DNA from 4 places in the Micromonospora sp. CA-269861 genome. Region 1 is predicted to be linked to each of the others. Evidence: riboswitches for the same ligand, from Rfam matches in the RefSeq annotation. Region 1 holds a riboswitch; each other region holds the start of a gene.

What was found. A riboswitch is a leader RNA that binds a small molecule or an ion and turns the genes downstream of it on or off. The one in region 1 is predicted to bind cobalamin.
Region 2: another riboswitch for cobalamin. It lies ahead of ACQP0U_RS12860 (CbtB domain-containing protein); the one in region 1 lies ahead of ACQP0U_RS19370 (acyl-CoA thioesterase).
Region 3: another riboswitch for cobalamin. It lies ahead of cobN (cobaltochelatase subunit CobN); the one in region 1 lies ahead of ACQP0U_RS19370 (acyl-CoA thioesterase).
Region 4: another riboswitch for cobalamin. It lies ahead of ACQP0U_RS12895 (ribonucleoside-diphosphate reductase subunit alpha); the one in region 1 lies ahead of ACQP0U_RS19370 (acyl-CoA thioesterase).

What each region holds. Positions count from the first base shown of each region.
Region 1 covers NZ_CP192014.1:4,222,012-4,229,043, forward strand. The annotation lists gene ACQP0U_RS19360 (ABC transporter ATP-binding protein) at 1-704, shown strand, start outside; gene ACQP0U_RS19365 (DUF302 domain-containing protein) at 763-1,134, opposite strand; gene ACQP0U_RS19370 (acyl-CoA thioesterase) at 1,247-1,753, opposite strand; cobalamin riboswitch at 1,894-2,109, opposite strand; gene ACQP0U_RS19375 (copper resistance CopC family protein) at 2,232-4,193, shown strand; gene ACQP0U_RS19380 (copper chaperone PCu(A)C) at 4,259-4,861, shown strand; gene ACQP0U_RS19385 (Dyp-type peroxidase) at 4,858-6,099, shown strand; gene ACQP0U_RS19390 (copper resistance CopC family protein) at 6,122-6,691, shown strand; gene ACQP0U_RS19395 (PepSY-associated TM helix domain-containing protein) at 6,887-7,032, shown strand, end outside.
Region 2 covers NZ_CP192014.1:2,801,778-2,808,809, reverse strand. The annotation lists gene ACQP0U_RS12865 (amidohydrolase family protein) at 217-1,095, opposite strand; cobalamin riboswitch at 1,360-1,503, shown strand; gene ACQP0U_RS12860 (CbtB domain-containing protein) at 1,539-1,742, shown strand; gene ACQP0U_RS12855 (CbtA family protein) at 1,733-2,503, shown strand; gene ACQP0U_RS12850 (histidine phosphatase family protein) at 2,500-3,096, shown strand; gene ACQP0U_RS12845 (MFS transporter) at 3,176-4,678, opposite strand; gene ACQP0U_RS12840 (TetR family transcriptional regulator) at 4,889-5,524, shown strand; gene ACQP0U_RS12835 (GH92 family glycosyl hydrolase) at 5,603-7,032, opposite strand, start outside.
Region 3 covers NZ_CP192014.1:3,525,659-3,532,690, reverse strand. The annotation lists gene ACQP0U_RS16430 (RNA polymerase sigma factor) at 1-563, opposite strand, end outside; gene ACQP0U_RS16425 (hypothetical protein) at 664-999, shown strand; gene ACQP0U_RS16420 (hypothetical protein) at 1,144-1,758, shown strand; gene ACQP0U_RS16415 (inositol monophosphatase family protein) at 1,793-2,599, opposite strand; gene ACQP0U_RS16410 (DUF5919 domain-containing protein) at 2,596-3,489, opposite strand; gene ACQP0U_RS16405 (hypothetical protein) at 3,674-3,931, shown strand; cobalamin riboswitch at 4,142-4,318, shown strand; gene cobN (cobaltochelatase subunit CobN) at 4,564-7,032, shown strand, end outside.
Region 4 covers NZ_CP192014.1:2,812,977-2,820,008, forward strand. The annotation lists gene ACQP0U_RS12890 (enolase C-terminal domain-like protein) at 1-1,097, opposite strand, end outside; cobalamin riboswitch at 1,530-1,746, shown strand; gene ACQP0U_RS12895 (ribonucleoside-diphosphate reductase subunit alpha) at 1,940-4,258, shown strand; gene ACQP0U_RS12900 (ribonucleotide-diphosphate reductase subunit beta) at 4,297-5,292, shown strand; gene ACQP0U_RS12905 (GntR family transcriptional regulator) at 5,483-5,710, opposite strand; gene ACQP0U_RS12910 (N-acetyltransferase family protein) at 6,280-6,777, shown strand; gene ACQP0U_RS12915 (TraR/DksA family transcriptional regulator) at 6,805-7,032, opposite strand, start outside.

The DNA.
Region 1 (7,032 bases):
TCGCCGACGAGGTGACCGTCGGGTACGGCCACCAGGTCGTCCTCGACGGCGTCACAGTGCGGATCAGCCGGGGAGAGACGGTCGGACTGCGCGGGCCGTCCGGCTGCGGAAAATCGACACTGGTCCGGGTCCTGGCCCTCCTGCACCGCCCCGACCGGGGCCGGGTCAGCATCGACGGCACCACTGTCGACGCCGTCCGGTACGCCGTGCCGGTCGCCCTCCGGACCCGCGTCGCCGCTCTGTTCCAGAGCCCGCGCGCCGCCGCCGACCCTCGACTGAGCCTCACCGACCTGATCGCCGAACCGCTGCGCGCCACCCGGACGCCCGAGTCGGCAATCCGGGAACGGGTGACCGAACTCGCCGACCTCGTCGGTCTCACCGCGGATCTGCGCGGCCGGCGTCCCCACGCGGTGTCCGACGGGCAACTGCAACGCGCCTGCCTCGCCCGGGCCCTCGCGCACCGCCCCGACTACCTGCTCTGCGACGAGGCCACCGCGATGCTCGACGCCTCGACCCAGGCGCACGTCGCCGCCGTCATCAGGGACTACCAGCGGACCCAGCGCGCCGGTGTCCTGGTCATCACCCACGACCAGACCCTGCTGGGCCGCTGGAGCGACCGGATCGTCGACCTGGCCGGCGCCCGGCTGGAGAGCCGCCGTCGGAGTGGGCCACTCGCTCTCGAGCGGTATACCTCTGAGGCATAAATATTCCTCAGAGGTATACCGCTCACCACGGAAGGTGCCCGGCCGACCCGGGCCTCGCTCAGCGGCCGTCGAGCACGGAGGCGATCTTGGCTGGGGCGTTCAGGGGTGCCAGCTGATCCGTGCCCAGTCCGTAGCGCTGGGCGAGGTACGCCGGGTCCTGCCAGGTGACGACCGACCCGGGCTGGCCGTCGTCCCGCACCATCAGTCGCAACGGCAGGTCGATCGCGATCTCGGGATGGGCCTGCATGAGTGGAGTGCCCGCCTGCGGATTGCCGAAGATGATCACCTGGGTGTCGGGCATGCTCAGCCCGGCCTTGCGAACGGCCGCGGCATGGTCGACCACCGCCGCCACCGCGGCGCCCATGCGTTCGGCTTCGGCCCGCAGCGCGGAGACCGTCTCTCCGACGTCCCGTGCGCTCCGCCTGGTCACCAATCCGTCGTTCACGGCCGACCCCCGCTCACCGTGTCGCTGGGCGAATCCCACCTCATCCTGCCCGCACCAGGGGGCGGTCCGGGGATGTTCGCCGCAACCGCCACCCGCCTCAGGCCGTGGACTCCTCGGCACCGTCGAGCAGCGCCCGCCGCAGGGCCAACCGGTGCTCCCGGCGGATCTCCGCCTCCCGGTAGCGACGCCGGTCCCCATCCGTCTCCGGCAACAGCGGCGGAACCGTACGCGGCTGTCCGTCGTCGTCGATGGCGACCATGACCAGGTGGGCGGTGGCCACGTCGGTGGGCGGCACCGCCCTGTCCCACCGGTCCGCGGTGACCTTCACGGCCACCTCCATCGAGCTGCGGCCCGCCCAGGTGATCCGCGCGTCGACGTGGACGACGTCACCGACCCGCACCGCGCGCAGGAAGGCGGTCTCGTCGATGGCGGCGGTGACGGCCGGCCCGTCCGAGTGCCGGGCGGCGACCACCCCGGCGACGGAGTCGATGAGGTTGAGGATCCGGCCGCCGTGCACCGTACCCATCAGGTTCGTGTGGTGCTGATCCATGATCTGCGACAGGGTCAGGTGCGACGCCGACGGTGGTCGGCCGGTGATCGTCATGATGTCGTGCACAGCGGTAGTCCGTCCCTCGGGAAACCACACCGCCGGAACGCGGACACACGCTGAGGAGCACCCACCGCGCACACCGCGCGGCACGTCACCCGCTCAGCCCACCCGCGAGGCCGACGGCAGCGCACACGGTTGTGTACGCGGCGCCGGCAGGTCTTCGGACTCGCGGGCCCGACCGGCCGCACGCCGATCTCCTACTGGCCGTCGCTTCCCAGGCCGGTGGCCCAGTGCTGATGACGGCTGTCGTTCCCACTCACCGCTGCGGGGCAGTCCCGGATTTCCACCGGGTTCCCTCTTACGACGCCCAGTCAGCCACGACCAGGCGAACCAACGCCACGCGGAGCATAGCTGGCCAGGGACGACGTTCACTCAGCGCGGCAGGCGACCCCGAGGGGTGCTCGGCTTTTGCCATCCGAGGAAAAAGTCCAGCGCCTCTTGAAAAAAGTCTCACTACGGCGAGGATATTCAGATGCATCGTCTCCCCCAGACTCCGGTGCGGGTGCTCTCGAGCCTCCTCGCGCTCCTCCTCGCCTCGGCGGTCGCTCTGCTCGCGTCCGCCCAACCCGCCGGAGCCCACGGGACCCTGGCGATGTCCACGCCGGCGGGGGGCGCCACGGTGAGCGAGCCGTTGACGTCGGTGCAGCTGTACTTCACCGAGAAGGCCGCCTCCAACGCGTTCTTCACGATCACCGCCCCGGGCGGCATCCGGGTCGACAACGGCTGGTCGTACGGGGAGCCGAAGCCGCTGGACAAGCCGGTGCGGGAGTACTTCCTGGTCAACGGCCAGTTCGAGCCACGGGAGTACACGACCGGGTTTCCCGCGACGGTGGCGGTGACGCACCTGCCGGCCAAGGGCGAGTACTCGGTGAGTTACCTGTCGGTCGCCTCGGACGGCGACCCCGTACGCGGCACCCTGACCTTCCGCTACAACGGGCGGGTGACGGCAGCGCCGCAGGGGTGGAGTCCGCCGACGACCCAGCCAGACCCGGCCCTGTTGGCCACCGCCGAGCAACACGGGTCCTCCGGGCAGGTCTCGGCAGTGCCGACAGTCGCGGCCGAGACGGCGGTCCCGCCGTCCGCGGCAGCGGCCCCGCCGAGCGACTCGGCGGATGAGAGCGGCCCCGGAGCGCTCGCGTGGACCGGCCTGGCGGCGGTCGCGGCAGCGGTCGCGGCGGCCGGATTCGTCGTCTGGCGTCGGCGGACGTCCCCCACTGGCAGGCCCACCGGTCGGGGCCGTACCGCACCGGGAACATCCGGCCGACGCGGCGCCGGTACCCGCCCCGGGACCAGAACCCCCGGCACGAAGACCGCCAGTGCCAAGGTCGCCAGTGCCAAGGTCGCCAGTGCCAAGGTCGCCGGTAGCAGAACCGCACGCGCCAGGACTGCGACCGTTGCGGACGCGACGACCCCCGCCACGACGGACAGCCGACCGCCCGTCGACTTCGGAGCATCGCCCGACCCGGACCTCGTCACCGCGACGCCCGGGTCCCGGCTGAGCAACACCGGCCTGGCACTGTTCGTCGGCGCTCTGGTGCTGTCCCTGCTCGCCGGCTTCGGGTTGGCGCGCATCAACGGTAACGAGGGCACGGCCGCCGGCACCGCCCGGCAGTCGGCGGGCGGTCCGCCCGCCTCCGGCCCGGCGGTAGCCGCGAACGACGGACACCAACACCCGGCGGGCACCGGACCGCACACGCACAGGGGCGACGGCGCAACGGGCGAGGCGCTGGCCACCGGAACGACCGTCAGCGCCGGCGGGTACACGCTGCAACCGCTGGAACGAACCCAACCGCCTGGCGTACGCGCGGACTACCGGTTCCGGATCGTCGGGACCGACAGGCAGGCGGCGACCCGCTTCGCGGTCGTCCACGACAAGCCGTTGCACCTGATCGTGGTGGGCCGCGACCTGACCGGCTACCAGCACCTGCATCCGACGATGGCAGCAGACGGCACCTGGAGCGTCCCCCTGACGCTGGCCCGACCCGGCGGCTACCGCGTCTACGCCGACTTCTCCGTCACCGCGGCCAACGGCACGCAGCAGCCCCTCGTGCTGGGTGTCGACCACACCGTGCCCGGCGCGCACAGCCCGACCGCGCTGCCGCCGGTGCAGGCCCAGGCGACGGCTGGTCCGTACGCGGTGTCGATGACCGGCAACCCGACGGTGGGGGCGACGGCGCCGATCCACTTCCAGGTCAACCCCGCCGACTCGGCCACGCCCGCGCAGCTGGAGCGGTACCTGGGCGCGTACGGGCACCTGGTCGTCGTTCGTGAGGGCGACCTCGGCTACGTGCACGTCCACCCCGAGCCGGAGTTGGTCGACGGGACTGTCAAGTTCTGGCTGACCGCACCGAGTTCAGGCCGGTACCGGGCCTTCTTCGACTTCCAGGTCGCCGGCAAGGTGCACACCGCCGAGTACACGATCAACGTGCCCTGAGCCTGGAACTTTCTCCGTGCTGCGGCCGACCAACCAGCCAGCAGCAACCATCGGAGGAAGAACACATGCTCAGCACCAGCCCACTGGGTCCGCGCCGCCGCTCGGCCGCCGTCCTCGCCGCCGCGATCCTGACGGTTGGCGCCGCCGGTTGTGGCGCGTCCGGCTCTCCGTCGAACGCGCAGGCGGGCCCGTCCGCGTCGACCTCGGCCAACCCGGATGCTGGCCTGCTCGGCATTCGTGACCCGTGGGTGAAGGCGGCCGACAAGGGCATGACGGCGGCCTTCGGGACCCTGGTCAACGACGGCGACACCGATGTCACGGTGACGGGTGCCACGACCTCCCTGTCTCCGATGGAGCTGCACGAGATGGCCATGAAGGACGGCAAGATGGTCATGCGGCTGAAGCAGGGCGGCATCGTGATCAAGGCCAGGGGCACCCACGCGTTGGAGCCCGGCGGCGACCATCTCATGCTGATGAACCTCACCAGGCCCGTCCAGGCCGGCGACGAGTTGACCTTCACGCTGACCTTCGCCGACGGTAGGACCCAGCAGTTCAGCGCCGTGGCCAAGCCGTTCACCGGCGCACAGGAGAGCTACGCCCCCGGGCACGGCGAGCCGATGACCGGGATGAGCGCCACGCCGGGGATGAGCATGAGCCCGGCATCGTGACCGGCACGCCACCTGTCCGGCCGGTGAGCAGGCGTGGCCTGCTCACCGGCGGGGCTCTCGCTGTCGGCGGCGCCGTGGTCGGCGGTGCCGCGATCGCCACGACGCGTACCGACGAATTCGGGCGACCGGACGCGGTAGGTGCCGACGCGACGCCGGTGGCGGCGGTCGGCGGCCTGGTCGAGCCGTTCCACGGCGCCCGGCAGGCCGGGGTGGCCACCGAACCGCAGGCGCACGCGTCGTTCGTGGCACTCACCCTGCGAGCCGGCGTCGACCGGGCCGCGCTGGGTCGGATGTTGCGGTTGCTCAGCGACGACGCCTCCCGGCTCACCCAGGGCCGCCCTGCTCTGGCCGACACCGAGGCCGAACTCGGGCTGTTGCCCGCGCGGTTGACAGTGACCTTCGGCTTCGGGCCCGGCCTCTACCGGGCGGCCGGCGTCGACGACCGCCGGCCGGCATCGGTCACCGACCTGCCGTCGTTCCGCATCGACCGGCTCCAGCCGGCCTGGTCCGGCGGTGACCTGCTGCTGCAGATCTGTGCGGACGACGCGATCACCGTCGCCCACGCGCAACGGGTCCTGCTCAAGGACAGCCGACCGTTCGCCACCGCCCGGTGGGTTCAGCAGGGCTTCCGGCGCAGCCCCGGTGTCGAACCGGGCGGCCACACCCAACGCAACCTGTTCGGTCAGCTCGACGGCACCGCCAACCCCCGGCCCGGCGCGCCGATGGACACCGCGCTCTGGGTGCCGGACGGCCCGGCGTGGCTGCGCGACAGCACCACACTGGTGCTCCGGCGGATCAGCATGAACATGGAGACCTGGGACCTGCTCGGCCGAACCGATCGCGAACTCGCCGTCGGTCGGCGGCTCGACACCGGCGCCCCGCTCACCGGCACCGCCGAACACGACGAACCCGACTTCGCCGCCACCGACGCCGACGGCCTGACCGTCATCCCCGACTTCTCTCATCTGACCCGCGCCCACGTCACCGACGACCGGCTGAAGATCCTGCGCCGGCCCTACAACTACGACGGGGTGCCGACAGCCGAGGGCCACGCCGACAGCGGCCTGATCTTCACGTCCTACCAGGCTGACATCGCCCGCCAATACCTGCCCATCCAGCGCCGGCTGGCCGACCGGGACCTGCTCAACGAATGGACCACGCCGATCGGGTCCGCCGTCTTCGCCATCCCGCCCGGATGTCCACCGGGCGGTTGGATCGGCGAGCAGGTGCTCGGATGAGCACGCCAACCGGAGACCCGTCATGACCGTACCGTCGTCCCGCCCCGCCGCCGTCCGGCTCGGCGCGGCGGTCCTCGCCGTCCTCGTGGCGGTGCTCATCCCGGCCAGCCCGGCCTGGGCGCACAACTCGCTCCGGACGGCAACGCCCGCTCGGGACGCGACAGTGCTTAGGGCACCGACCGAGGTCACGCTCGAATTCATGCAACGGCTGGACCCCACATTCACCACGATCGTGCTCACCGACGCCGCCAAGCGGAAGCTTCCCACCGGCGAACCGGTGGTCACCGGAGCGAAGAGCACGGTCCAGGTGACCGGCACACTGCCGAACGGGACATACACGGTCGCCTACCGGGTCGTCTCCGCAGACGGGCACCCGGTCCAGGGGTCGTACCCGTTCACAGTGGCCGACCCCACGTCCAGCGCCGCGCCGGTCGCCAACGTCAGCACGTCAGCGCCCGCCCCGTCCCCCGCCGCCGCCGCAGCGGAGCCCGGCGGTGGTCCGAGCGCCGGTGTACTCGTCGCAGGCGCCGCGCTGGCCGTCCTCGTCCTGGCGACGGCTGGGCTGCTGTGGCGACGGGCGGCCCGCCGCTGATCCGACCCGCCACCGTGCGGTCGGCTCACCTCGCCGACGCGGGCCCAGGACGGAGACCGATCCTCCACATCCCCTGGGAACCGCCGGCGTCTCCGCCCCGACTACCAGTCAGGGCCGACGCGACAAACCACCGGGCGACCAGGCCAGTACGGGAAACGCCTTCCAGGTGCTCCCGACTCTTCCGATCGGATCACCATGTCTCTCACCGAATTGTCCGGCACATCGACGCCGGAACCCTCCACGACCGACGAAAAACCGGCCCGACCGGCCCGGCGCACGTCGCCGTTCGGTGCGCTGCTGCTGCGGCTGCACTTCTACGCCGGCATCCTCGTCGCCCCGTT
Region 2 (7,032 bases), 1.4 Mb from region 1:
GTGCCCCGCACAACCCTCAGAGATAGGTCGGATGTTTCCCACGATCAGGCGTTACGATGCCACGCATTCACGTACGTTGCCAAGGTCTTGCGGCCATGTTTTGCCATCGTTACCTGCGGCACGCGCGGCATACATCTGACCAAACCGGCATCGACCGCTGCCGTAAGCATGTTATCGATAACATGCTATGTCCCCAGTCAGGAAGCCGCTGTCGCGTCAGGACGGGGCCAAGCGGTACACCCGGCTCGCGGTCTGACGCCAGATCGCCGCCCGCTCGACGTCGGAGAGCGGGTCCAGCAGGTCACCCAGGGCCGTGACCCAGCGGGCGTACGAGGTGGCGAGCAGGCACACCGGCCAGTCCGAGCCGAACATCAGCCGATCCGGCCCGAACACGTCGAGGGCGTGCTCGACAGCGGGCCGCAGGTCGGCCGTCGTCCAGGACGCGCCGTCCACCTCGGCCACCAGGCCGGAGAGCTTCGCCGTCGTGTTGGGCTCGGCCGCGAGCGCCCGCAGGTCGCGGCGCCAGTCAGCGACATCGGCGCGCCCGAGCGGGGGCTTGCCGAGGTGGTCGAGGACGAACCGCACCTGCGGCAGGTCGCGGACGAGCCGGGTGGCCGCCGGTAGCTGCCAATGGCGCACCAGGAGGTCGAAGGCGAGGCCGGCGGCACCGACCGCGGCGATGCCCCGCCGCACGTCGGGGCGGTCGAGATAGGCCGGGTCGGGCTCGGACTGGACCAGGTGGCGGATCCCGACCAGCCGCTCGCCGCCCCGCGCCTTGCGCAGTCGGTCGAGGCGATGGCCGACATCGGCGGCGGTGAGGTCGACCCAGCCGACGACCCCGGCGATGAGAGGGTCGTCGGCCGCGATGCCGAGCAGCTCGGGCGTCTCCGACCGGACCGCGACGGACTGTACGACCACGGTCTGGGTGACCCCGGCGGCGCGGGTCGCCGGAGCCAGCTCGACCGGCGTGAAGTCGTCGTCGATCACGGCCATGGTGTGCGGATCGATCCAGGGCTGCGGATGCCGGGAGCGGACCCAGAGGTGATGATGCGCGTCGACGATGCCCGGTCGTCGCACGACCTCGCCGGCCGTCATCGGACCCGTCCTGGCGCGTTCACGTCCACCCCACACCCCGCCCAGCCACTGACCGGACCCCTCCGGGTCGACCCGGAGCCACAGGACCAATCTGGCAGGTTGACCATGTTAGCGGTAACAGGATGCTCCTGAGTGGCGGAACGCGCGCCCTAACCGGCTTCCGACAGTGTCGCAGTATGGTCTGACGAATCCATGTGGTGGCCACGGCTGGTCTGCTTGATAGACGTACCGGCGCGTTGGCGCGGGTGCGGGTTGACCGCCCGAGGTGGCACCGCTACCGTCGACCCACTATCTGCGGCGACGCGAGGGAAGCCGGTGTGAATCCGGCGCGGTCGCGCCACTGTGAGCGGCTCCCACCTCAAGTGGGGGCCGCGAGCCAGGACGCTCGGTCGTCCGCAGCCTTGCGATGGGGACGCGTCATCCCTGGGGAGGTTCGTGTATTCATGTCTAGTTCCGCTTCCAGCCAGCCGGTGGTGCACCCCGCTGGCAGTGCCCGTCTCCTGTGGACGGCTCTCGCGACGGTTGCCGTGCTCGCCCTGCTGACGTACCTCGTCGCCTTCGACCAGGGGGCGGTGTCGCGCAGCGGGATGTACCTGCACGAGCTGATGCACGACGGCAGGCACCTGCTGGGTGTCCCGTGCCACTGAACACCACCACCACTCCCCCGTTCGTCGCCGTCCTCGTCCGCGGCCTGCTCGCCGGTCTGATCGCCGGGCTGCTCGCCGGGGCGTTCGCGTACGTCGCTGGCGAACCGCACGTCGAGGCGGCCATCGCCATCGAGGAGGCAGCGGCGCACGTCGAGCCCGCCGCCGGTGCGCACGATCACGAGGACGCCCTGGTCAGCCGGACGGGTCAGCGCGGTGGCCTGATCCTGGCCACCAGCCTGTTCGGGGCCGCGATGGGTGGCCTGCTGGCCACCGCGTACGTCCTGCTGTCCCGTCGGCGGCGCGGCGACGACGACGGGCGGTCGGGCCTGCTGCTGGCCGGCGCGGCGCTGCTCGGCGCGGTGATCGTGCCGTTCCTCAAGTATCCGGCGAACCCGCCGGCGGTCGGCGACCCGGCCACCATCAACCAACGGACCGTCACCTACCTGTTGATGGTGGTGCTCGGGCTGGTGGCCGTGTGGGCCGGTTCCCTGGGTTACCGGTCGGTCGGCGCCCAGGCGCCGCAGTGGCTGCGCGCCGCTGCGGCTGTGGGTGGATTCCTGCTGGTCACCGCAGTGTCCTACGTGGTGATGCCGTCCTTCCAGGAGGTTCCGGCCGACTTCCCCGCGACCCTGCTGTGGAATTTCCGGCTGGCCTCGCTCGGCACCCAGGTCGTGCTCTGGACCGGCATCGGCCTGCTGTTCGCGGCTTTGATGCACCACGAGCGGCGTCGCCGGGTCGCCACCGCGCTGCCGAGCACGTGACCGGCACCAGCCTCCGGCTGGTCGCCCACGGTCACACCACCGCCCTGCGCCGGGCCCGCTTCGGCGGCACCGACGACGGCCTGGACGAGGGTGGCCTTCGTGCCGCTCTCGCCCAGGCCCGCGCCGATCCGGATCGGCGCGGGCACCTCGGCGTGAGCGACACCTGCCTGTCCAGCCCGGCGGCGGCGGCCCGACAGACCGCCACCGCCTTCGGCCTGCTGCCGACGATCGAGACGGCATTGGCCGACTGTGACTACGGCGACTGGTCCGGACGCTCCCTCGAGGAGATCGCCGGCAGCCAGCCGCAGTCGCTGCGGGACTGGCTGTCCGCACCGGACTCGGCGCCGCACGGCGGCGAATCCGTCACGGCCGTACGGGATCGGGTCGGAAGCTGGCTGGACGAGCAGCGCGGGGCCGGTCGACGCGTTGTCGCGGTCACCCACCCACTGGTGATCCGGATCGCGGTCGTGCACGCCCTCGGTCTGCCGACCGCGACGTACCGGCAGGTGGACGTGGAGCCGTTGGCGATCGTCCGGCTCACCAGCCAGGGCACGCGCTGGCAGCTCCGACTGGGCGCGCCGCGAACAGCTTGAGGTCGCACCGACGGCGCAGGCCGTGTCCACTCCTGGTGGACACGGCCTGCGTGGCGTTGGGCGACTGTCAGCCGCTCGCTCAGTGCTGCCGGTGGGGCAGGTGCAACTCGACCGGCTCGGGCGGAAGGTCGTCGACACCGGCGGCGACTGCCTGTTCGTGGCGGCGACGCGCCGAGGGCAGGGCGAGCGCCGCGAAGACGGCCAGGACGGCGACGCCCGCGCAGACCCAGAAGCCGGCGGTGAACGCCGCGTCGGTGGGCAGCCCCTGAGGTGTGCTGTTCGACGTGATGACGGCCGCGACGACCGCCGCGCCGATGCTGCTGCCGATGGTCCGCGCGATGGTGTTGACGCCGCTCGCCTCGCCGGTCTGCCCGGCCGGGACGCTCTCGATGATGGCGTTGGACATCGCCGCGAACGCCAGGCCGATGCCGGCGCCGGTGAGCACCCCGGAGAGCAGCACCTGCCAGGTCGCGCCGTGCGCGACCGCCGGCAGCGCGAACGCGACGACGACCGCGACAGTGCCGAGGAACATCGGAACCTTGGGACCGAAGCGGCGGTCCAGCAGGCCCGCGAGGGGACCGAAGACCACCATCATCAGGACGGTGGGCAGCAGGAACAGGCCCGCCTGGGACACCGTCTTGCCGAACCCGTAGCCGGTGGCCGCGGGAAGTTGGAGCAGGGTCGGCACGAGCACGAACGTCCCGAACATCGCGAAACCGAGGATCAGGGCGACGAGGTCGGTGGCCCAGACACCGCGAATCCGCATCAGGCGCATGTCGATGAGCGGCTCGCGTACCCGAAGCTCGACCCGGACGAACACCACCATCGCGACCGCACCGAGCACGAACAGGCCGATGGTCTTCGGCTCCGTCCAGCCCCAGCCCTGTCCCTTGCTCACGGCCAGCAGCAGCGAGACCAGCGACACCGACAGGATGGCCGCGCCGAGCATGTCGAGCCGCCCGGGCGTGCGGACCCGCGACTCAGGCATCCCGAAGATGGCTCCGAGCAGCGCGACGACGACGAGGACCAGCGGCAGCCAGAACAGCCAGTGCCACGACAGGTGCTCCACGATCGGGCCGGCGGCCACGATGCCGACACCGGCGCCGACACCGAAGATCGCCGACAGCAGGCCGACGGTGACGCCGACCTTCTCCCGGGGCAGTTGGTCGCGGACGATGCCGATCGACAGCGGCAGGATCGCTCCGGCGGCTCCCTGGAGCGCCCGCGCGACGATCAGCACGGTCAGGTTGGGGGCCAGAGCGGCGAGCAGGGTGCCCGCGGCGAGGGCCGCGAGGACGCCGATGAGGACCCGACGCTTGCCGACCATGTCGCCGAGACGTCCGAGGATGGGCGTCAGCACCGAGGCGGCCAACAGGTACGCCGTGAGCACCCAGCTGATGTCTCCGGTCGAGACGCCCAGGTCTCTTCCGATTGTCGACAGCGCGGGCGCCACCAGCGACTGGAGCACCGCGAACGCCAGGCCGCCCAGCGACAGGTACAGCACCAGAAGGGTGCTGTTGGCGCGCGGGGCCGCGCTGGGTGCGGAGCCGAGGTGGGTCGGCTCCTCGAGGGTGTGGGTCATGAAATCCCCGAAGCTAGATGTAAACATTTGCTGACTTAGCCAGTATGCGCAGCCGGAGGCCCATGTCAACAGTCGTTTACGTCACGTCGGAGCGCTCCGGAGCTTGCGTTGGCCCGTAAGTCAACATATGTTTACTTCGCGCTCAGTGGCTGCACCGCGCCCCTGAGTGCCGGCAGCGCCGACCCGACCAGAGCGAAGAGAGGACGCGTCGTGACAGCAGCAGAACCGCCTGTCCCCGCGACCAGCAGCACCGCCGGCGAACCGGCCCAGCGTCGGCGTCGGGACGCGGCCGAGACCCGCCAGCTCCTGCTCGACGCCGCGCGCCAGCGGTTCGCCCGGGACGGCTACGCGGCCACGACCGTCCGGGACATCGCCGATGACGCGGGCGTCAACGTGGCGCTCATCAGCCGCTATTTCACGTCCAAGGAGGGCCTGTTCGAGGCGTGCCTGCGGGCCGCGGGCGACGAGTTGCGCCGGACGACCGGCCAGACGCCCGCCGACCAGGTGCCCGAGGCGATCGCCCGGCACATCGCCGACCTCGGCGCGGCGGGTCTGTCGAGTCAGCTCTCACTGCTGTTGCGGTCATCCGGGGATGCGGGTGCCGACGAGATCCGGCGCGGCGTCCTGGTCCGTTCCAGCGAACAACTGGCGGCGGCTCGCGGCTGGCGTCAGGGCGAACCGGGCAGCGAACAGATCCTGCTGCGCGCCCAGATGGTCCTCGCCGCCGGCATCGGGGTCGCGGTGCTGCGGTCGTCGATCCGCCTGGAGCCGCTGAGTTCCGCCTCCGAGCAGGACCTGGTCGGGCCGCTGCGCGACCTGGTCGACGCGCTGCTGCCGCCGCACTGAGTCCGTCGACCACCGCTCGTGGGGGCGGGCCGTGATCACGGCCCGCCCCCACGAGGCTGTACTGTCCCCGGTTCGGTGTCAGCCGGTGACGGTGAACGGTCGGGACACCGTCGTCGCCGACGTGGCACCGTTCAACGTGACGCTTGTCGCGCCCGCCTTCGCCGCACCCGGAACGCTCACCGTCGCACCGGAGATGACGCCGTCACCGTTCGCGCGCACAGTGCTGACCGCGAGTCCTCCCCCGAAGGTGATCGTGACCGCCTCGTTCGGAGCGAACCCGGAACCGTCGACCGTGATCGACGTGCCGCGCGGCCCCGAGGTGGTCAGCAGCGCCACCCGCGGCTGGTAGGTCCGCGCCTCCGGCTCCCCGGTCACCTGAACGGTGGCCGTGGCCGGCGTACGCGAGGACGCGCCCGTCGCGGTGACGGCGTACCGGCCGGGTTGCGCGTCACCCGAGGTCGGCACCGAAGCGCGGACCGTTCCCGTCGCGGAGGCCGCGACCTTCATGGTCCGGCCCGGGTCGGTGCCGACGCTGACGGTCACCTGCTCGCCGGCGGCGAAGCCGCTGCCGTCGACGGTGATCGCGCCACCGGTGGCGACGGTGCCGGACGCGGACAGCGCGATCGCCGGCTGCGACCCGCCCCGGGCCACTGTCACGGTGAAGGACTCGGTGCTGCTGGACAGCGTGTCCCACGCGGTGACGCGCACCGTGTAGGTGCCCTCACGTGCGTAGGTGTGCTGGCCGCTCATCGCGCCGGACGCGCCGATCGTCACGTCGTCCGGAACCGTGCCGTCACCCCACTGGACGCGAGCGTGGTAGCCCGTCGTACCGGGAACGCCGCCGGTCACCGCACCGAGGTTCGCCGCGAGGGCCCGCCCGGCGGTGGCCGTCTGGTTCTTCGGGGCGACGGTCGCCAGGGCCGGTGCGGGCGTGCCGTCGTTGGCCACGGCGAACAGGTGGATCCGACCCGCCGAGCGAGGGTCGCCGGTCTGCGTCGGAAGGGTCACCGACACAAGCGTCTTGCCCGCCGGGATCTGGTACGGCGCGGTGGCGAACAGGAACGGCTGAGCGCCGTCGCGGCTCGTGCCCAGCAGCCGGTACGCCGTCCGGGCAACGATGATGTTGCCGTAGGACGGGGTGCCGTTGGCGTTGCCGCCCAGCGTCCAGTCACTGAACTGGATCGGGATGCTGGCCGTGCTGCCGTCGCTGAACGTCGCCGTGCCGGTGGTGCTCTGGTTGCCCTGTGTTCCGGCACCGATGAGCGAGATGCTCTTCGCGTCCTCGGGAAGGTCGAGTACGACGGTCGCCCCGTTACCCGTGGCGTTGTCCGGCTGCCCGGCCGGGATCACCGGCAGTGTGAACCGCAGTGCCGTTCCGGGAACCTGCTGCGACTGGCCCTGGGTCACACCGCCCGCCGCCAGGGCGGCTCGCGAGTACGCCCACGACTTGGCGTCACAGTCTGCCGCGAGGACCCCTTCGTCACCGACGCAGACGTTGTCGAACGCGG
Region 3 (7,032 bases), 700 kb from region 1:
AGCGCCCGGGACGTACGCGACTTCACAGTGCCCCGGGGCCAGCCCAGAGTCTTCACCGTCTCCTCCTCGGTGAGATCGAGGAAGAACCGGCAGACGATCACCTCACGGTCCCGTACCGGCAGCTGACGCAGGGCCTGCACCAGCGACGCCCGCCGCTCCCCGGCGAGGACAGCGCCGACCGCGTCGTCCTCGGCGACCTCGGACGTCGGGTCCGCTGCCGCCGCCCGCAGGACGAGCCCGTCCCGACGGCCACGGGAGCGGTGCAGGTTGCGGGTCTCGTTGGCGACGATCGCGAGCAGCCACGACCGGAAGGACGCGTCGCCGCGGTAACGGGACAGCTTCCGGTACGCCTTCACGAACGCCTCCTGGATGACGTCCTCGGAGTCCGAGCCGGCGCCCAGCAGCACCGCCGTCCGGTACGCGGACGCGGTGTGCCGGGCGACCAGGAGGTTGTACGCCTCCAGATCACCTGCCCGAGCCCGTGTGACGAGCACCCCGTCGTCCAGGGGAAAACCTCCGTTCGGATCACACTCATGACACCGCCCACCCGCCGCGGGTTCCACCCGGCTGTCCCGAAGCGGGTCAGCTGTCTCCCATCCGGCGTGCAGCGTATTGCCAGGAATCGGTGCTGCACTGGAGGGGCGTCGAGGAGAGGGGCGGGGCATGAGCTGGTTCAGTCGCCGGTCACGGGGTGCCGAGGCGACCCCGACGAAGCTGGACCGGGAGGCGACCCGCGACGACCTCGCGGCGCTGGAGGCGTTCGTCGCCACGCGGCGCGGGGTGGAGTTCTACCTGGAACCGGAGACGACAGCGACGGACACCACGGTGGTGGCGATCGCCCACGACGGCGAGTGGATCCGTCGTCGTACCGGAACGCCCCGCGCGGCCGGGGCCATCGCCCGCAAGCACGCGGTGCCGTTGTACGAGGCGGCGCGCACCGGCTACCCGGAGCGGATGCGGACCTGGAGCCGGGCCCACCCGGAGCGCCACGCCCGCTGAGATTCGACCGACAGCAGATCATGACGGGGGATGACCCCTGTGGTGCGCGTCTGGCTACGGTGTTGGCTGCTGGGGTGTCGGGTCGAGGCCAGCCGGTGCGGGCGCAGGCGTGCGCGTGCCGGTGAGGACAGGTAGGGGGCCGCGGTGGAAATGATCGAGCGGCTGGTTTCCGGGACGGATGCCGCCTACCAGCGGTGGTTGGCGTCGGTCACTGACGACGTCGTCGCCGACGGAGTGGTGGTGTGCTGCCGGGAATCCCTGCTGGAGCGCAACACGACCTACGGAATCGGTGAGTGGCTCACGGGCTACCTCATGATCGGCCAAGAAGGCGACCGGGGATTCTTTCTCAGGTGCGACGGTGGCGGGGGCCCGGTGTTCTGGGCCGACCTGGGCGGTCTCGGCGAGGTCGACCTCACTGTTGTTGCCCCCGCGTTCGAGGTGTGGCTGCGTTCCGGGTTCGCCCTGCCCGCCGAACCGCAGGCGGACCTGCCGCTGACGGCCGACGTCTACCTGGACAAGGTTCCGGTCGACGCCGTTGCACTGCTGGCACGGGCACGGAAGCTGCTGGGGGTGGATTGGCGGTTCGCGGATCTCAGGGGCCTGCTCGCCGCCCAACCCTTCCTGGCGGCGAGGTCAGCTCATCTGTACGCGCTGCGCCGCGGCCTGGAAAACGCCCCCGAGCTGCGGCCGTACCTGCTCTACGCCACCGACCAGGGCCTGGAAGCGGTATGGCCGACCGACAGCCCAGAAAGCCAGTGACTTGGATCAGGCCGCAGGTAGCCGAAAGCGGACCCTAGGCGGATTTCCACCGGGCGAGTGATCGCTGAACGAGCGTGAGGATGGGCGGCAGAATCAACTTGCTGCCACCGACGGTGGCTACAGCGTCCATGCTGTGCTGCGCTCCGTCGATGTCGACCACCAGAGCGCCAGCCTCTCGGGCGACCACGACGCCTGCGACGGTGTCCCAGGGCTTGTTGTTGAGCATGATGAACGCGTCGATCCTGCCGTGAGCCAACCAGGCGAGGTCGATTGCGGCGGAACCGTGCATGCGTATCCGTTGGACGTGCTGGGTGAGCTGCTCAGTGATGGCGAGTCGCTCGGTGTTCTTCCGGCTGGCATCAGCACCGACTGCATAGTCGCCGATGGCGACGACGGCGTCCCTGAGATCGGTGACCTGGCTGGCGTGGATGCGTTGGTTGTCGGCGTAGGCACCGTGCCCCTTGACGGCGTGGTAGCGGGTGCCGAGGAATGGGACGTCGATGACGCCGAGGACGGCATGTGTGCCGTGGATGAGGCCGAGCGAGATCGCGCACAGGGGTGAGCCGTGGATGAAGTTGACGGTGCCGTCGACTGGATCGAGCGCCCAGGTGAGAGTGCTGGTGTCGCCGCTGCTGCCGTACTCCTCGCCGAGGAACCCGATGTCAGGCGCCTTGGCGGCCAGATGTTCGCGAACCCGTCGCTCGATGGCGTAGTCCAACTCGGAAGCCATGTCGCGGTCACCCTTGAAGGTCAGCGCACCGGGCCGAAGCGTCCGCATCAGGTCGTGCGCCAGGTTGACGGCCTCCTGCGCGAGGGGAAGGAGGCGGGCGTGGTCGGTCATAGCTGGCGGCTGCGATCCCAGAGCGAATTGAACATCTCGTTGAATATCGGGTAGAGGCCGGCGGGGCCTGCGCTGCGCTCGATGATCATCGTCGGGCAGTCGACGCCCCGCATCTGCGGTAGGTAGTGCTGAACGACGCAGAGTCGGTCATCGATCAGAAGCACGTTGGCGCGAATGGACTCGTCGTATACGCCGATGGCGAGGTGGTCTCGGGCATCTGCCGGGAGCCGGTCACGAATTCGGCGGGCAAGATTTTGGATGTTGAGTTCGGTGAGCGCGCTCAGGTGTCCGTCCGGATAGTCGTCCTCACGCTCCAGCCGCCTGATCGCCTCGCCGGCTGGATCGAGGAACAGGCAACGGAGGCGGGTGCCGGCGGCGAGGAGCTTCAAGAGGCGGTTGTCGGCGTACTGCTGACAAATGACGTTGAGCGACAGGCCGGACGCCCGGATGTCCGTGGCGCGGTCGAAGAGGACGTGCGGAGGCAGCTCCGCAACAAAATCTGACCGACTGGAATAGATGGCGGTGACATCGGCGCACTGGTCCCGCGCAGCCTTCCCGGCCTGCGAGCCACTGACGTCCCGCTCGGCCGGCATCTGGTCGCGTTCGCCGAGCAGGAGGGTCATGCGTGCGTGGCGCGGCATCGACAGGCCGGCGCAGATGCGGGTGAGGACGTCGATGCTGCTGACCCGGCGGGCATCGCTGGTGATCTCGCTGACCTGAGCCTGGCTGAGCCCGGTGGCGACACCGAGGGTGGTTTGGCTTGCGTGGGTGGCTCGCTGAACGAGGCGGAACACCTGAGCGACGTCGCGAGCCGCTAAAGCATCGAGCATGTCAGCGCTGCTCCACAGCAGGTCGGAGATGGTGAGCGCGGCAGTTGTCCGGACGCTCACGGATGGCTCCCTTCCTGCTCGAGGGTGAAGGCCAGCCTATCCAGTCGTCGGATGGCCGCGCCGAAAGGACATCCGGAGGGCGGAAGAAAACTTATCCGTTGAGGAATCACCCACTGGGATGGATGGCGGCGGTCGCGGTGAGCAGGGTCGTGGTGTGAGTCTCCGGTCCCGTCCGCACCCACCCATGCGCCCTGCCTGGTTGTGCCGCAACTGCGCCGCCGCGTGGCCGTGCTCCCGCGCGCAACTCGATCTCGTCGCCGAGTTCTACGGCCACTCGCTGGCGCTGGCTCTCTACCTGACGTCCTGCATGAACGAGGCCATCCACGACTTGTACAGTCTCGGCGGTCGCCCCGACGTTGCTGTGCTGCACACGCGTTTCCTCGGCTGGCTGTCGCTGACGCGCCGGCCGCGCCGTTCTGGGCACGAGGAACCCCAGGGCTGACCGGATCGGTGCTGAATCGTCTACGACATCAGCTCCAAAGGGCGTCGCACAGACACTGCCCGCCAGGAGGCCACTTCGCCGACCAACGAGCTCAACAGCCCGCCGTAGCGGCCAGAGACAACCCCGCACGCCGATATTTTCCCAGGTCAATGTGGTGGGCGTGGGCGTGCGACGCCGGGGTCCGCGTTGACCGGCGACGCGGCGGTGTGGCAGCATTCGCGGCCTGACGGCAGTGAAGGAAGTCGGTGCAATTCCGACGCGGTCCCGCCACTGTCACCGGGGAGCGATCCCCCCTCGTGAGTCACGGCCGTGTGTCTGCGGTTGGAAGGCCGGGGGAGAGCGTCGATCCGGAAGCCAGGATACTTCGGCCGTCGGGACGTACCCCAGGGCGTGGACACCCGAGGAGGACCCGATGACGCACGGCGTCTCATTCATCGACGACTATCGTCGTATTGCGCTCCAGGGCACCGGCCACCGGCACCGCTGAGCCGACCGCCCCGACGCTGACCGGCCCCGACGCCCCGCGTCGGCGCGCCGTTCACCCGGGCCGTCGTACCGGCTGACGCCGTACCCACCCGCATCGTCCCGGTCGCCCCCTCTGGGCCCCAGGGCGTCACTTTCCGGAGCCTGCCGTGCGCATTCTGCTGCTGTCCACCGCCGACACCGACCTGCTGGCCGCCCGCGCCAGCGGCGCCGACTACCTGTTGGCCAACCCCGCGCGAGTCACAGTCGAGGAGGTGCCCGCTCTCCTCGACGGGGTTGCCCTCGTCGTCGTACGCCTGCTCGGCGGTCGGCAGGCGTGGCCGGACGGCCTCGCCGCGGTGCTCGCCACCGGAGTGCCGACGGTCGTGCTCGGCGGTGAGGCGCTACCCGACGCGGAGCTGATGGCCATCTCCACGGTGCCGTCCGGGGTCGTCACCCAGGCGCTGGCCTACCTGGTCGAGGGCGGTCCGGACAACCTGGGGCAGTTGGCCCGGTTCCTGTCCGACACGGTGCTGCTCACCGGTGAGGGGTTCACCCCGCCCGCGCCCACCCCGGCGTACGGCGTGCACGGCGAACACCCCGCCGACCCGGACCGGCCCACCGTGGGGATCGTCTTCTACCGGGCGCACGCCCTCGCCGGCAACACCGGTTTCGTCGACGTGCTCGCGGACGCGGTCCACAGGGCCGGCGGCAACCCGCTGCCGATCTTCTGCGGCTCGCTGCGCGGGCTGACCGCGGGCACCGGCCCACTCGGGCTCTTCGCCCGCTGTGACGCGCTGCTGGTCACGGTGCTCGCGGCCGGCGGTGCGGTCGCCGCGGACGCCTCCGGCGGCGGCGACGAGGACGCCTGGGACGTCGGCGCCCTGGCCGCCCTGGACGTGCCGGTCATCCAGGCGCTCTGCCTCACCAGCACCCGCGCGCAGTGGGCCGACAGTGACGCCGGGCTGTCCCCGTTGGACGCCGCCATGCAGGTGGCCATCCCCGAGTTCGACGGCCGGATCGTCTCCGTGCCGTTCTCGTTCAAGCAGATCGACGCCGACGGGCTCTCGGTCTACGCCGCCGACCCGGAGCGGGCCGCCCGGGTCGCCGGGATCGCGGTGCGCCACGCCCGGCTGCGCTACGTCCCGCACGCCGACAAGCGGGTCGCCGTGGTGCTCAGCTCGTACCCCACCAAGCACTCCCGGGTCGGTAACGCGGTCGGCCTGGACACCCCGGCCTCGGCGGTCCGGCTGTTCGCCGCGCTGGCCGAGGCCGGCTACGACCTGGGTGACGCGCCGCCGCCCGACGACGGCGACGCGCTGATCCACGCGCTGATCGCCGCCGGTGGTCACGACGTGGAGTGGCTCACCCCGGAGCAGTTGGCCGCCGCCGAGGCCCGGATACCGGGGCCGACGTACCGGCGCTGGTTCGACCAGGTCCCGGCCGAGCTGCGCGAGCGGATGCGGGAGCACTGGGGTGAGCCGCCGGGTGAGCTGTACACCGAGGGTGGTGACATCGTGCTCGCCGGTCTGCGCTTCGGCAACGTGGTGCTGCTGATCCAACCGCCCCGCGGCTTCGGGGAGAACCCGATCGCCATCTACCACGACCCGGACCTGCCGCCCAGCCACCACTACCTGGCCGCGTACCGCTGGTTGACCGCGCCCGCAGGGGACGGCGGCTTCGGCGCTGACGCCGTGGTGCACCTGGGCAAGCACGGCACCCTGGAGTGGCTGCCCGGCAAGGGCCTCGGCCTGGCCGCCGAATGCGCGCCCGACGCGGTCCTCGGCGACCTGCCACTGGTGTACCCGTTCATCGTCAACGACCCCGGCGAGGGCACCCAGGCCAAGCGGCGGGCGCACGCAGTGGTCGTCGACCACCTCGTCCCGCCGATGGCCCGCGCCGAGACCTACGGCGACCTGGCCAAGCTGGAGCAACTCCTCGACGAGTACGCGACCGTGCAGGCGCTCGACCCGGCCAAGGTGCCCACCGTGCGGGCCCAGATCTGGGACCTGGTGCGCGCCGCCGAGCTGCACCACGACCTGCACGCCGAGGCGATGCCCGACGCGGACGACTTCGACGACTTCGTGCTGCACCTCGACGGGTACCTGTGCGAGGTCAAGGACGTGCAGATCCGCGACGGGCTGCACATCCTCGCCGACGCGCCCACCGGCGAACCACGGGTCAACCTGGTCCTCGCGGTGCTGCGCGCCCCGCAGATCTGGGGCGGCGCCCGGGCCCTGCCCGGCCTGCGGCAGGCCCTCGCCGTCGCGTACTCCCTCGACGAGCAGGAACTGCTCGCGTCGCCGGGACAGCGACTGGCGCTGCCCCCGGCGCTGACCGACGTGGTGGACGGGCCGGCCGGCACCGCCGCCGACGCGATCGACCTCATCGAGGCCCTCGCGCGGCGGCTGGTCATCGGCATGGAGACCCTGGACTGGGCAGTGGACACTGTCGACGCCGTGGTGACGGAGGTGACCGGTCAGTCGATCCCGGACGTCGCCGCGGTGCTGCACTTCGCCGCCACCGAGCTGGTGCCCCGACTGGACCGGACCACCGACGAGCTGACCAACACCCTCGGGGCGCTGGACGGGAGGTTCGTGCCGCCCGGCCCGTCCGGCTCACCCACCCGGGGCCTGGTC
Region 4 (7,032 bases), 1.4 Mb from region 1:
TGGACCATCTCGCACAGCCCGACTCCGCCGGCGTGTGGGCACACCGGGACGTCGAACTTCGCGGCGAGCAGCAGCACGGCGACGATCTCGTTGATGCTGGCCAGCCTGCCGGTGTCCAGTTGGCAGAAGTCGATGGCCTCGGCCTGGAACAGCTGCTTGAACATCACCCGGTTGTGGCAGTGCTCGCCGGTGGCGACGCCGATCGGAGCGACGGCACGGCGGACGGCCGCGTGGCCGAGGATGTCGTCGGGGCTGGTCGGCTCCTCGATCCACAGTGGCCTGAACTGGGCGAGGGCGGTGACCCACTCGATGGCCTGGCCGACGTCCCACACCTGGTTGGCGTCGATCATCAGGTTGCGATCCGGCCCGAGGATCTCCCGCGCGATGCCGCATCGGCGGATGTCGTCGTCGAGGTCGGCGCCCACCTTGAGCTTGACGTAGCCGTAACCGGTGTCGACCGCCTCCTGGCACAGCCGGCGCAGCTTGTCGTCGCCGTAGCCGAGCCAGCCCGCCGAGGTGGTGTAGGCGGGGTAGCCGGTCCGGTCCAGCTCGGCGAGGCGGGCGGCCTTCGTGCCCTCCTTGGCCCGCAGGATGGCCAGTGCCTCGTCCCGGGTCAGCGCGTCGGACAGGTAGCGCAGGTCCGCGATGTCGACGAGCTGCTCGGGGGACATGTCGACGAGCAGCCGCCACAGCGGCTTGTCGGCGACCCGGGCGACCAGGTCCCACGACGCGTTCAACACGGCGGCGAGGGACAGGTGGACGACGCCCTTCTCCGGACCGAGCCACCGTAGCTGTGAGTCGGAGGTGAGGAGGCGGTAGACCGCGCCCATGTCCGCTGCCATCGTCGCCACGTCCAGGCCGACGAGGCGCTGTGCCTGGTGGACCGCTGCCGCCGCGACGATGTCGTTGCCTCGGCCGATGGTGAAGGTCAGGCCGTGCCCCGCGAGTGGCGCGCCGACGCCGTCGACGCCGTCGGTGTGCAGGATGACGTAGGCCGCCGAGTAGTCGCCGTCCTTGTTCATGGCGTCTGACCCGTCAGCGGTCAGGGAGGTGGGGAAGCGTACGTCTTCGACGGTGACGGCAGTGATCTGCGGCATGCGCTCCTCGCCCGGCTAGGCTAAAGATCAGATGATCACTGGGAGTATACGGAGGGCTGCTCCGGCACGTCAACGATGTCGATCACTCCCAGGCCCCTAGACATATGATGTTTCCCGAGTCGCGCCGATCCGGCTTGCCGCCCATCGTGCTGTTTGGTGGGTGAGAGTGGCGGCGGCATCAGGGCTCGGAGGTTGGACGTTCGACCTCGCCGCGAAGCATTGACGACCGCGCATGGCTGCGGTCTGCGACCCCCTTGCCTCGATACATCAAATCTTTGTCGATTGTCGACACCTGCGCGGCGGGCCCGCCTCCGTTGCCCGGCGTCGGTGGGCGTGACGTGGTCCACCGCGTTGGTGATGGTGATCACCGAGCCGGCCGACGACACGCCCGGGACCGACATGTGGGGTGTGACAACGGCCGCGTCCCTATATATGGTGTCGAGCGCAGCTGGTTCGGCCGCTCATCCGGCGCGGTCGAGGCAACAGGGAACCCGGTGGAAATCCGGGACTGTCCCGCAGCGGTGAGTGGGAACGACAGCCGTCATCAGCACTGGGCCACCAATCGGCCTGGGAAGCGACGGCCAGTAGGAGACCGGCGAGCCCGGTCGTGCCCGCGAGTCCGAAGACCTGCCAGCGCGCCGCGTACCCGCACCCGGGTGGGCGGCGGTCCGAGGCCGCGTGGGACGGCTGACGCCACCTGACCCACGCCGGGCTGGCGTGGCGTCCGCCGGTGTCTGTCTCCTCGCGTCCGGGGCCACCAGGTCTCGAACTCCGAGGAGCGAGTGGTGACAGTCACCGAGGTAGTCCCGGTCAGCGGCGACGCGACAGTGCGGCGGACGCCGATGCAGGTCCGCAAGCGCGACGGCGCCACCGAGCCCGTGGACGTGAACAAGATCGTCCGGGCGGTCGAGCGGTGGGCCGACGACCTGACCGACGTCGACCCGATGCGGGTGGCCACCCGCACCATCAGCGGCCTCTACGACGGCGCGACGACCGCCGAACTGGACCGGCTGTCCATCCAGACCGCGGCCGAGATGATCGGTGAGGAGCCGCAGTACTCCCGCCTCGCCGCGCGGCTGCTGGCCGGCTACGTCGACAAGGAGGTGCGTCGACAGGGCATCACCTCGTTCAGCGCGGCGATCCGGGTCGGCCACGCCGAGGGCCTGATCGGTGACGACACCGCCGTGTTCGTCGCCGCGCACGCCAGGACGCTCGACCAGGCCGTCGACCCGAACGGCGACCGCAGGTTCGAGTACTTCGGCCTGCGTACGGTGTACGACCGCTACCTGCTGCGCCACCCCACCAGCCGACTGGTGCTGGAGACCCCGCAGTACTGGCTGCTGCGGGTGGCCTGTGGCCTGTCCCGGACGGCGGACGAGGCTGTCGACTTCTACCGGCTGATGTCCAGCCTGGCCTACCTGCCCAGCTCACCGACCTTGTTCAACTCCGGAACCCGGCACACCCAGATGTCCTCCTGCTACCTGGTCGACTCCCCGCTCGACGAGTTGGACTCGATCTACGTGCGGTACGCCCAGGTCGCCAACCTGTCCAAGTTCGCCGGTGGCATCGGCATCGCGTACTCCCGGGTCCGCTCCCGGGGAGCGCTGATCCGGGGCACCAACGGGCAGTCGAACGGGATCGTGCCGTGGCTGCGCACGCTGGACGCGAGCGTCGCCGCGGTCAACCAGGGCGGCCGGCGCAAGGGCGCGGCCTGCGTCTACCTGGAGCCGTGGCACCCGGACATCGAGGAGTTCCTGCAACTGCGGGACAACACCGGCGAAGACGCCCGGCGTACCCACAACCTCAACCTGGCCAACTGGATCCCGGACGAGTTCATGCGCCGGGTCGAGGCCGACGAGCTGTGGTCGCTGTTCGACCCGCACGAGGTGCCCGAGCTGCCCGACCTCTGGGGGGAGCGGTTCGACGCCGCGTACCGGGAGGCCGAGGCGCAGGGTCGCTACGTGCGGCAGGTCCCGGCGCGGGAGCTGTACGGGAAGATGATGCGGACCCTCGCGCAGACCGGCAACGGGTGGATGACCTTCAAGGACGCCGCCAACCGGCTCTGCAACCAGACCGCCGAGCCGGGCAACGTGGTGCACCTGTCCAACCTCTGCACCGAGATCGTCGAGGTGTCCAGCGACGCCGAGACCGCCGTGTGCAACCTCGGCTCGGTGAACCTCGCCGCCCACCTCACCGACGGCGGCATCGACTGGGAGCGGCTGCGCGCCACGGTGCGGACCGCGGTGACCTTCCTCGACCGGGTCATCGACATCAACTACTACCCGACCGCGCAGGCAGCGGCGAGCAACCCCCGCTGGCGGCCGGTCGGGCTCGGGCTGATGGGCCTGCAGGACGTCTTCTTCGCGCTGCGGCTGCCGTTCGACTCGCCTGCCGCGCGGGAGCTGTCCACCCGGATCAGCGAGGAGCTGTACCTGACCGCGCTGGAGACCTCCGCCGACCTGGCGCGCGACTTCGGCGCGCACCCGGCGTACCCGCAGACCCGGGCCGCGCGGGGCCAGCTCCAGCCCGACCTGTGGGGTGTCCAGGGTACGCAGACGGCACGCTGGGATGCCCTGCGCGAGCGGGTCGAGGCGTACGGGCTGCGCAACTCGCTGCTGGTGGCGGTCGCGCCGACCGCGACCATCGCCTCGATCGCCGGGTGCTACGAGTGCATCGAGCCACAGGTGTCCAACCTGTTCAAGCGCGAGACCCTGTCGGGGGAGTTCCTCCAGGTCAACACCGCTCTGGTACGTGAGCTGAAGGCCCGCGGTCTGTGGACCGAGCAGATCCGTTCGGCGATCAAGCGGGCCGAGGGCTCGGTGCAGGACATCGTCGAGCTGCCGGCCGGCGTACGGGAGTTGTTCCGCACCGCGTGGGAGCTGCCGCAGCGGGCGCTGATCGACCTCGCCGCCGCCCGCGCCCCGTTCATCGACCAGTCCCAGTCGCTGAACCTGTTCCTGGCCGCGCCGACCATCGGCAAGCTCTCCTCGATGTACCTGTACGCCTGGAAGGCCGGGCTGAAGACCACCTACTACCTGCGCTCGCGCCCCGCGACGCGGATCCAGCAGGCCACCGTCAGCGCTGTCGCACCCGTCGTCGTCGACGCGGAGGCGCTGGCCTGCTCGCTGGAGAACCCCGAGTCGTGCGAGGCCTGCCAGTGACCCCCGCCGACGCCACCACCGACACGAGGACCACGCACATGCTGCTCGACCCCGGGATGGACCTCACTCTCCGCCCGATGCGCTACCCGCACTTCTTCGACAGGTTTCGCGACGCGATCCGCAACACCTGGACGGTCGAGGAGGTCGACCTGCACGCCGACCTCGCCGACCTGGACAAGCTGTCGCCGGCCGAACGGCACCTGGTCAGCCGCCTGGTGGCGTTCTTCGCCACCGGCGACACGATCGTCGCCAACAACCTGGTGCTCAACCTCTACCAGCACGTCAACAGCCCGGAGGGTCGCCTCTACCTGTCCCGGCAGCTGTTCGAGGAGGCAGTGCACGTCCAGTTCTATCTCAACCTGCTCGACACGTACGTGCCCGACGAGACCGAGCGCTTCGAGGCCTTCGCGGCCATCGAGAACATCCCCTCGATCCGTCGTAAGGCCGAGTTCTGCTTCCGCTGGATCGACTCCCTCAACGACCTGCGTGAGCTGCGGTCCCGCGAGGACCGGCGGACGTTCCTGCTCAACCTGATCTGCTTCGCCGCCTGCATCGAGGGCTTGTTCTTCTACGGCGCGTTCGCGTACGTCTACTTCCTGCGCTCCCGCGGCCTGCTGCACGGCCTGGCCTCGGGCACCAACTGGGTGTTCCGCGACGAGTCCATGCACATGGCGTTCGCGTTCGACGTCGTCGACACGGTCCGCGCCGAGGAGCCGGACCTGTTCGACGACGACCTCGCCGACCAGGTCCGCCGGATGCTCACCGAGGCGGTCGAGTGCGAGGTGCAGTTCGCCGAGGACCTGGTGGGCCACGGCGTGCCCGGTCTGACGTTGGCCGACATGCGGGAGTATCTGCAGCACGTCGCCGACCGCCGACTCGCCCAGCTCGGCATCGCCCCGCACTACGGGTCGAGCAACCCGTTCGGCTTCATGGAGTTGCAGGACGTGCAGGAGCTGTCCAACTTCTTCGAGCGGCGGGTGTCGGCGTACCAGGTAGGGGTGACCGGCACGGTCGCCTTCGACGACGACTTCTAACGAGCCGTCGCACCCCCTCCGCGCGATCTTGCACTTGCTGTCGCGGCATAGGGGGTATCCCGGGCATCTCGGCGACCGGAACCGCAAGATCGGCGCGGGCGGGGAGATTGCTGACACGACGGTGATGAGAAGTAGCTCAGAGGTGACTCCGACAGCTACTTCTCATCACCGGTTCGAGGAAGCGGCGCGGTCAGCTCTGGGCTTCTGCGACGTAGACACCTTTGCCCGGGTGGCCTTCGACCAACTCGCGGTCTTTGAGGATCGTCATGACCCGGTTGATGGTGGAGATGTGCACGCCGTACTGCTCGGCCAGCTCGCGGGTGGACGGTAGTTTCTCGCCCGGAGCAAGCTCACCAGACTTGATTTTTCCCGCGATTTCGTTGGCGATCCGCCGGTAGTCCACTCGCTCGGTCGGCATGGGTCGATCTCCAAGGGTTCCCTGGTTTCGGCAGCCCAATCTGATCACGAGGAGACCTGTTCCAACAAGTTCCACGAAGTATCTTGACCTACTCCTACAAGTTGGAATAGGTTGCAGCTTGGTCGGGTTCCCTGGTTTCGGCAAACTCCTGGGCTCTCGGCCGCACACCCACCTGGGGGAGCGCGGCAGACGGCGGCTGCCCCGGGTGGGGCAAACGTCGTGAACACGGGAGGGCGCCGCCGTGCCGATCGATGAACCGGTAAGTCGGGCAGACGAACTGTTCGCCGCGATGAGGACGCTCGATGCTCACTGGACTCGGGCAGTAGACCAGCCGTGGCGTTCAGGCGGCTGCCTCGAGTGCGTGAGTCAGACCGAATGCCGTCAGCTCGATTGGTCGTTGGGTGTCGTGGCGGATGCCGCATCGATCATGTTGCAGAAGTGACAATTGTTGATCAACGCGCTCGAGAAGGTCGGTGGGGCTGTGACCCTTCATCGTCGAACGCGCGACCAACCGTCTGATTCGACCGACGCCGAGAAAGGCGTGGTCGCTGCCCGGAAAGGATCCGCTGATGGTCGACATCACCGTGCGGCCCATGACCGACGCCGACGCCGACCGGGTCCTGGCCATCTACCAGGCCGGCCTGGACAGCGGTGACGCGAGTTTCGAGATCACCGCGCCGGCCTGGACGGCGTTCGACGGCGCACGCCTGACCGCGCACCGGCTCGTTGCCGTCGACCACCTCGGCGTGGTCCTCGGCTGGGTCGCGGTCTCGCCGACCTCGACCCGCCCGGTGTACGCCGGTGTGGTCGAACACTCCGTCTACGTGGACCCGGCCGCCCAGGGCCGTGGCGTCGCCCGACTGCTGCTGGACGCGTTGATCACCTCCACCGAGGCCGCCGGCATCTGGACGATCCAGTCCGGGGTCTTCCCGGAGAACGCCGCCAGCCTCGCGTTGCACCAGCGGGCCGGGTTCCGCGTCATCGGCGTCCGCGAGCGGGTCGGTCGGCACCACGGACGCTGGCGCGACGTGGTGCTGTTGGAACGTCGCAGCCCCATCATCGCCTGAGGAGCCCGGCCCGGTCGCCGCCGGCCGTCACCGTCGGCTGGCACAGGCCACGCACGTACGCGCCGAGGGGCGGGCGACGAGGCGCTCGGCGGGAATGGGGCGAAGACACCGTTCGCACACGCCGTAGCTGCCGTCGTCGACCCGTCGCAGCGCTACGTCCAGCTCGGCGAGGCGTCGGCGGGTGGCGTCCAGGACGGCGCTGAGCTGCGCGCGTTCGAAGGCGATAGTGCTGCCCTCGGGGTCGTGTTCGTCGTC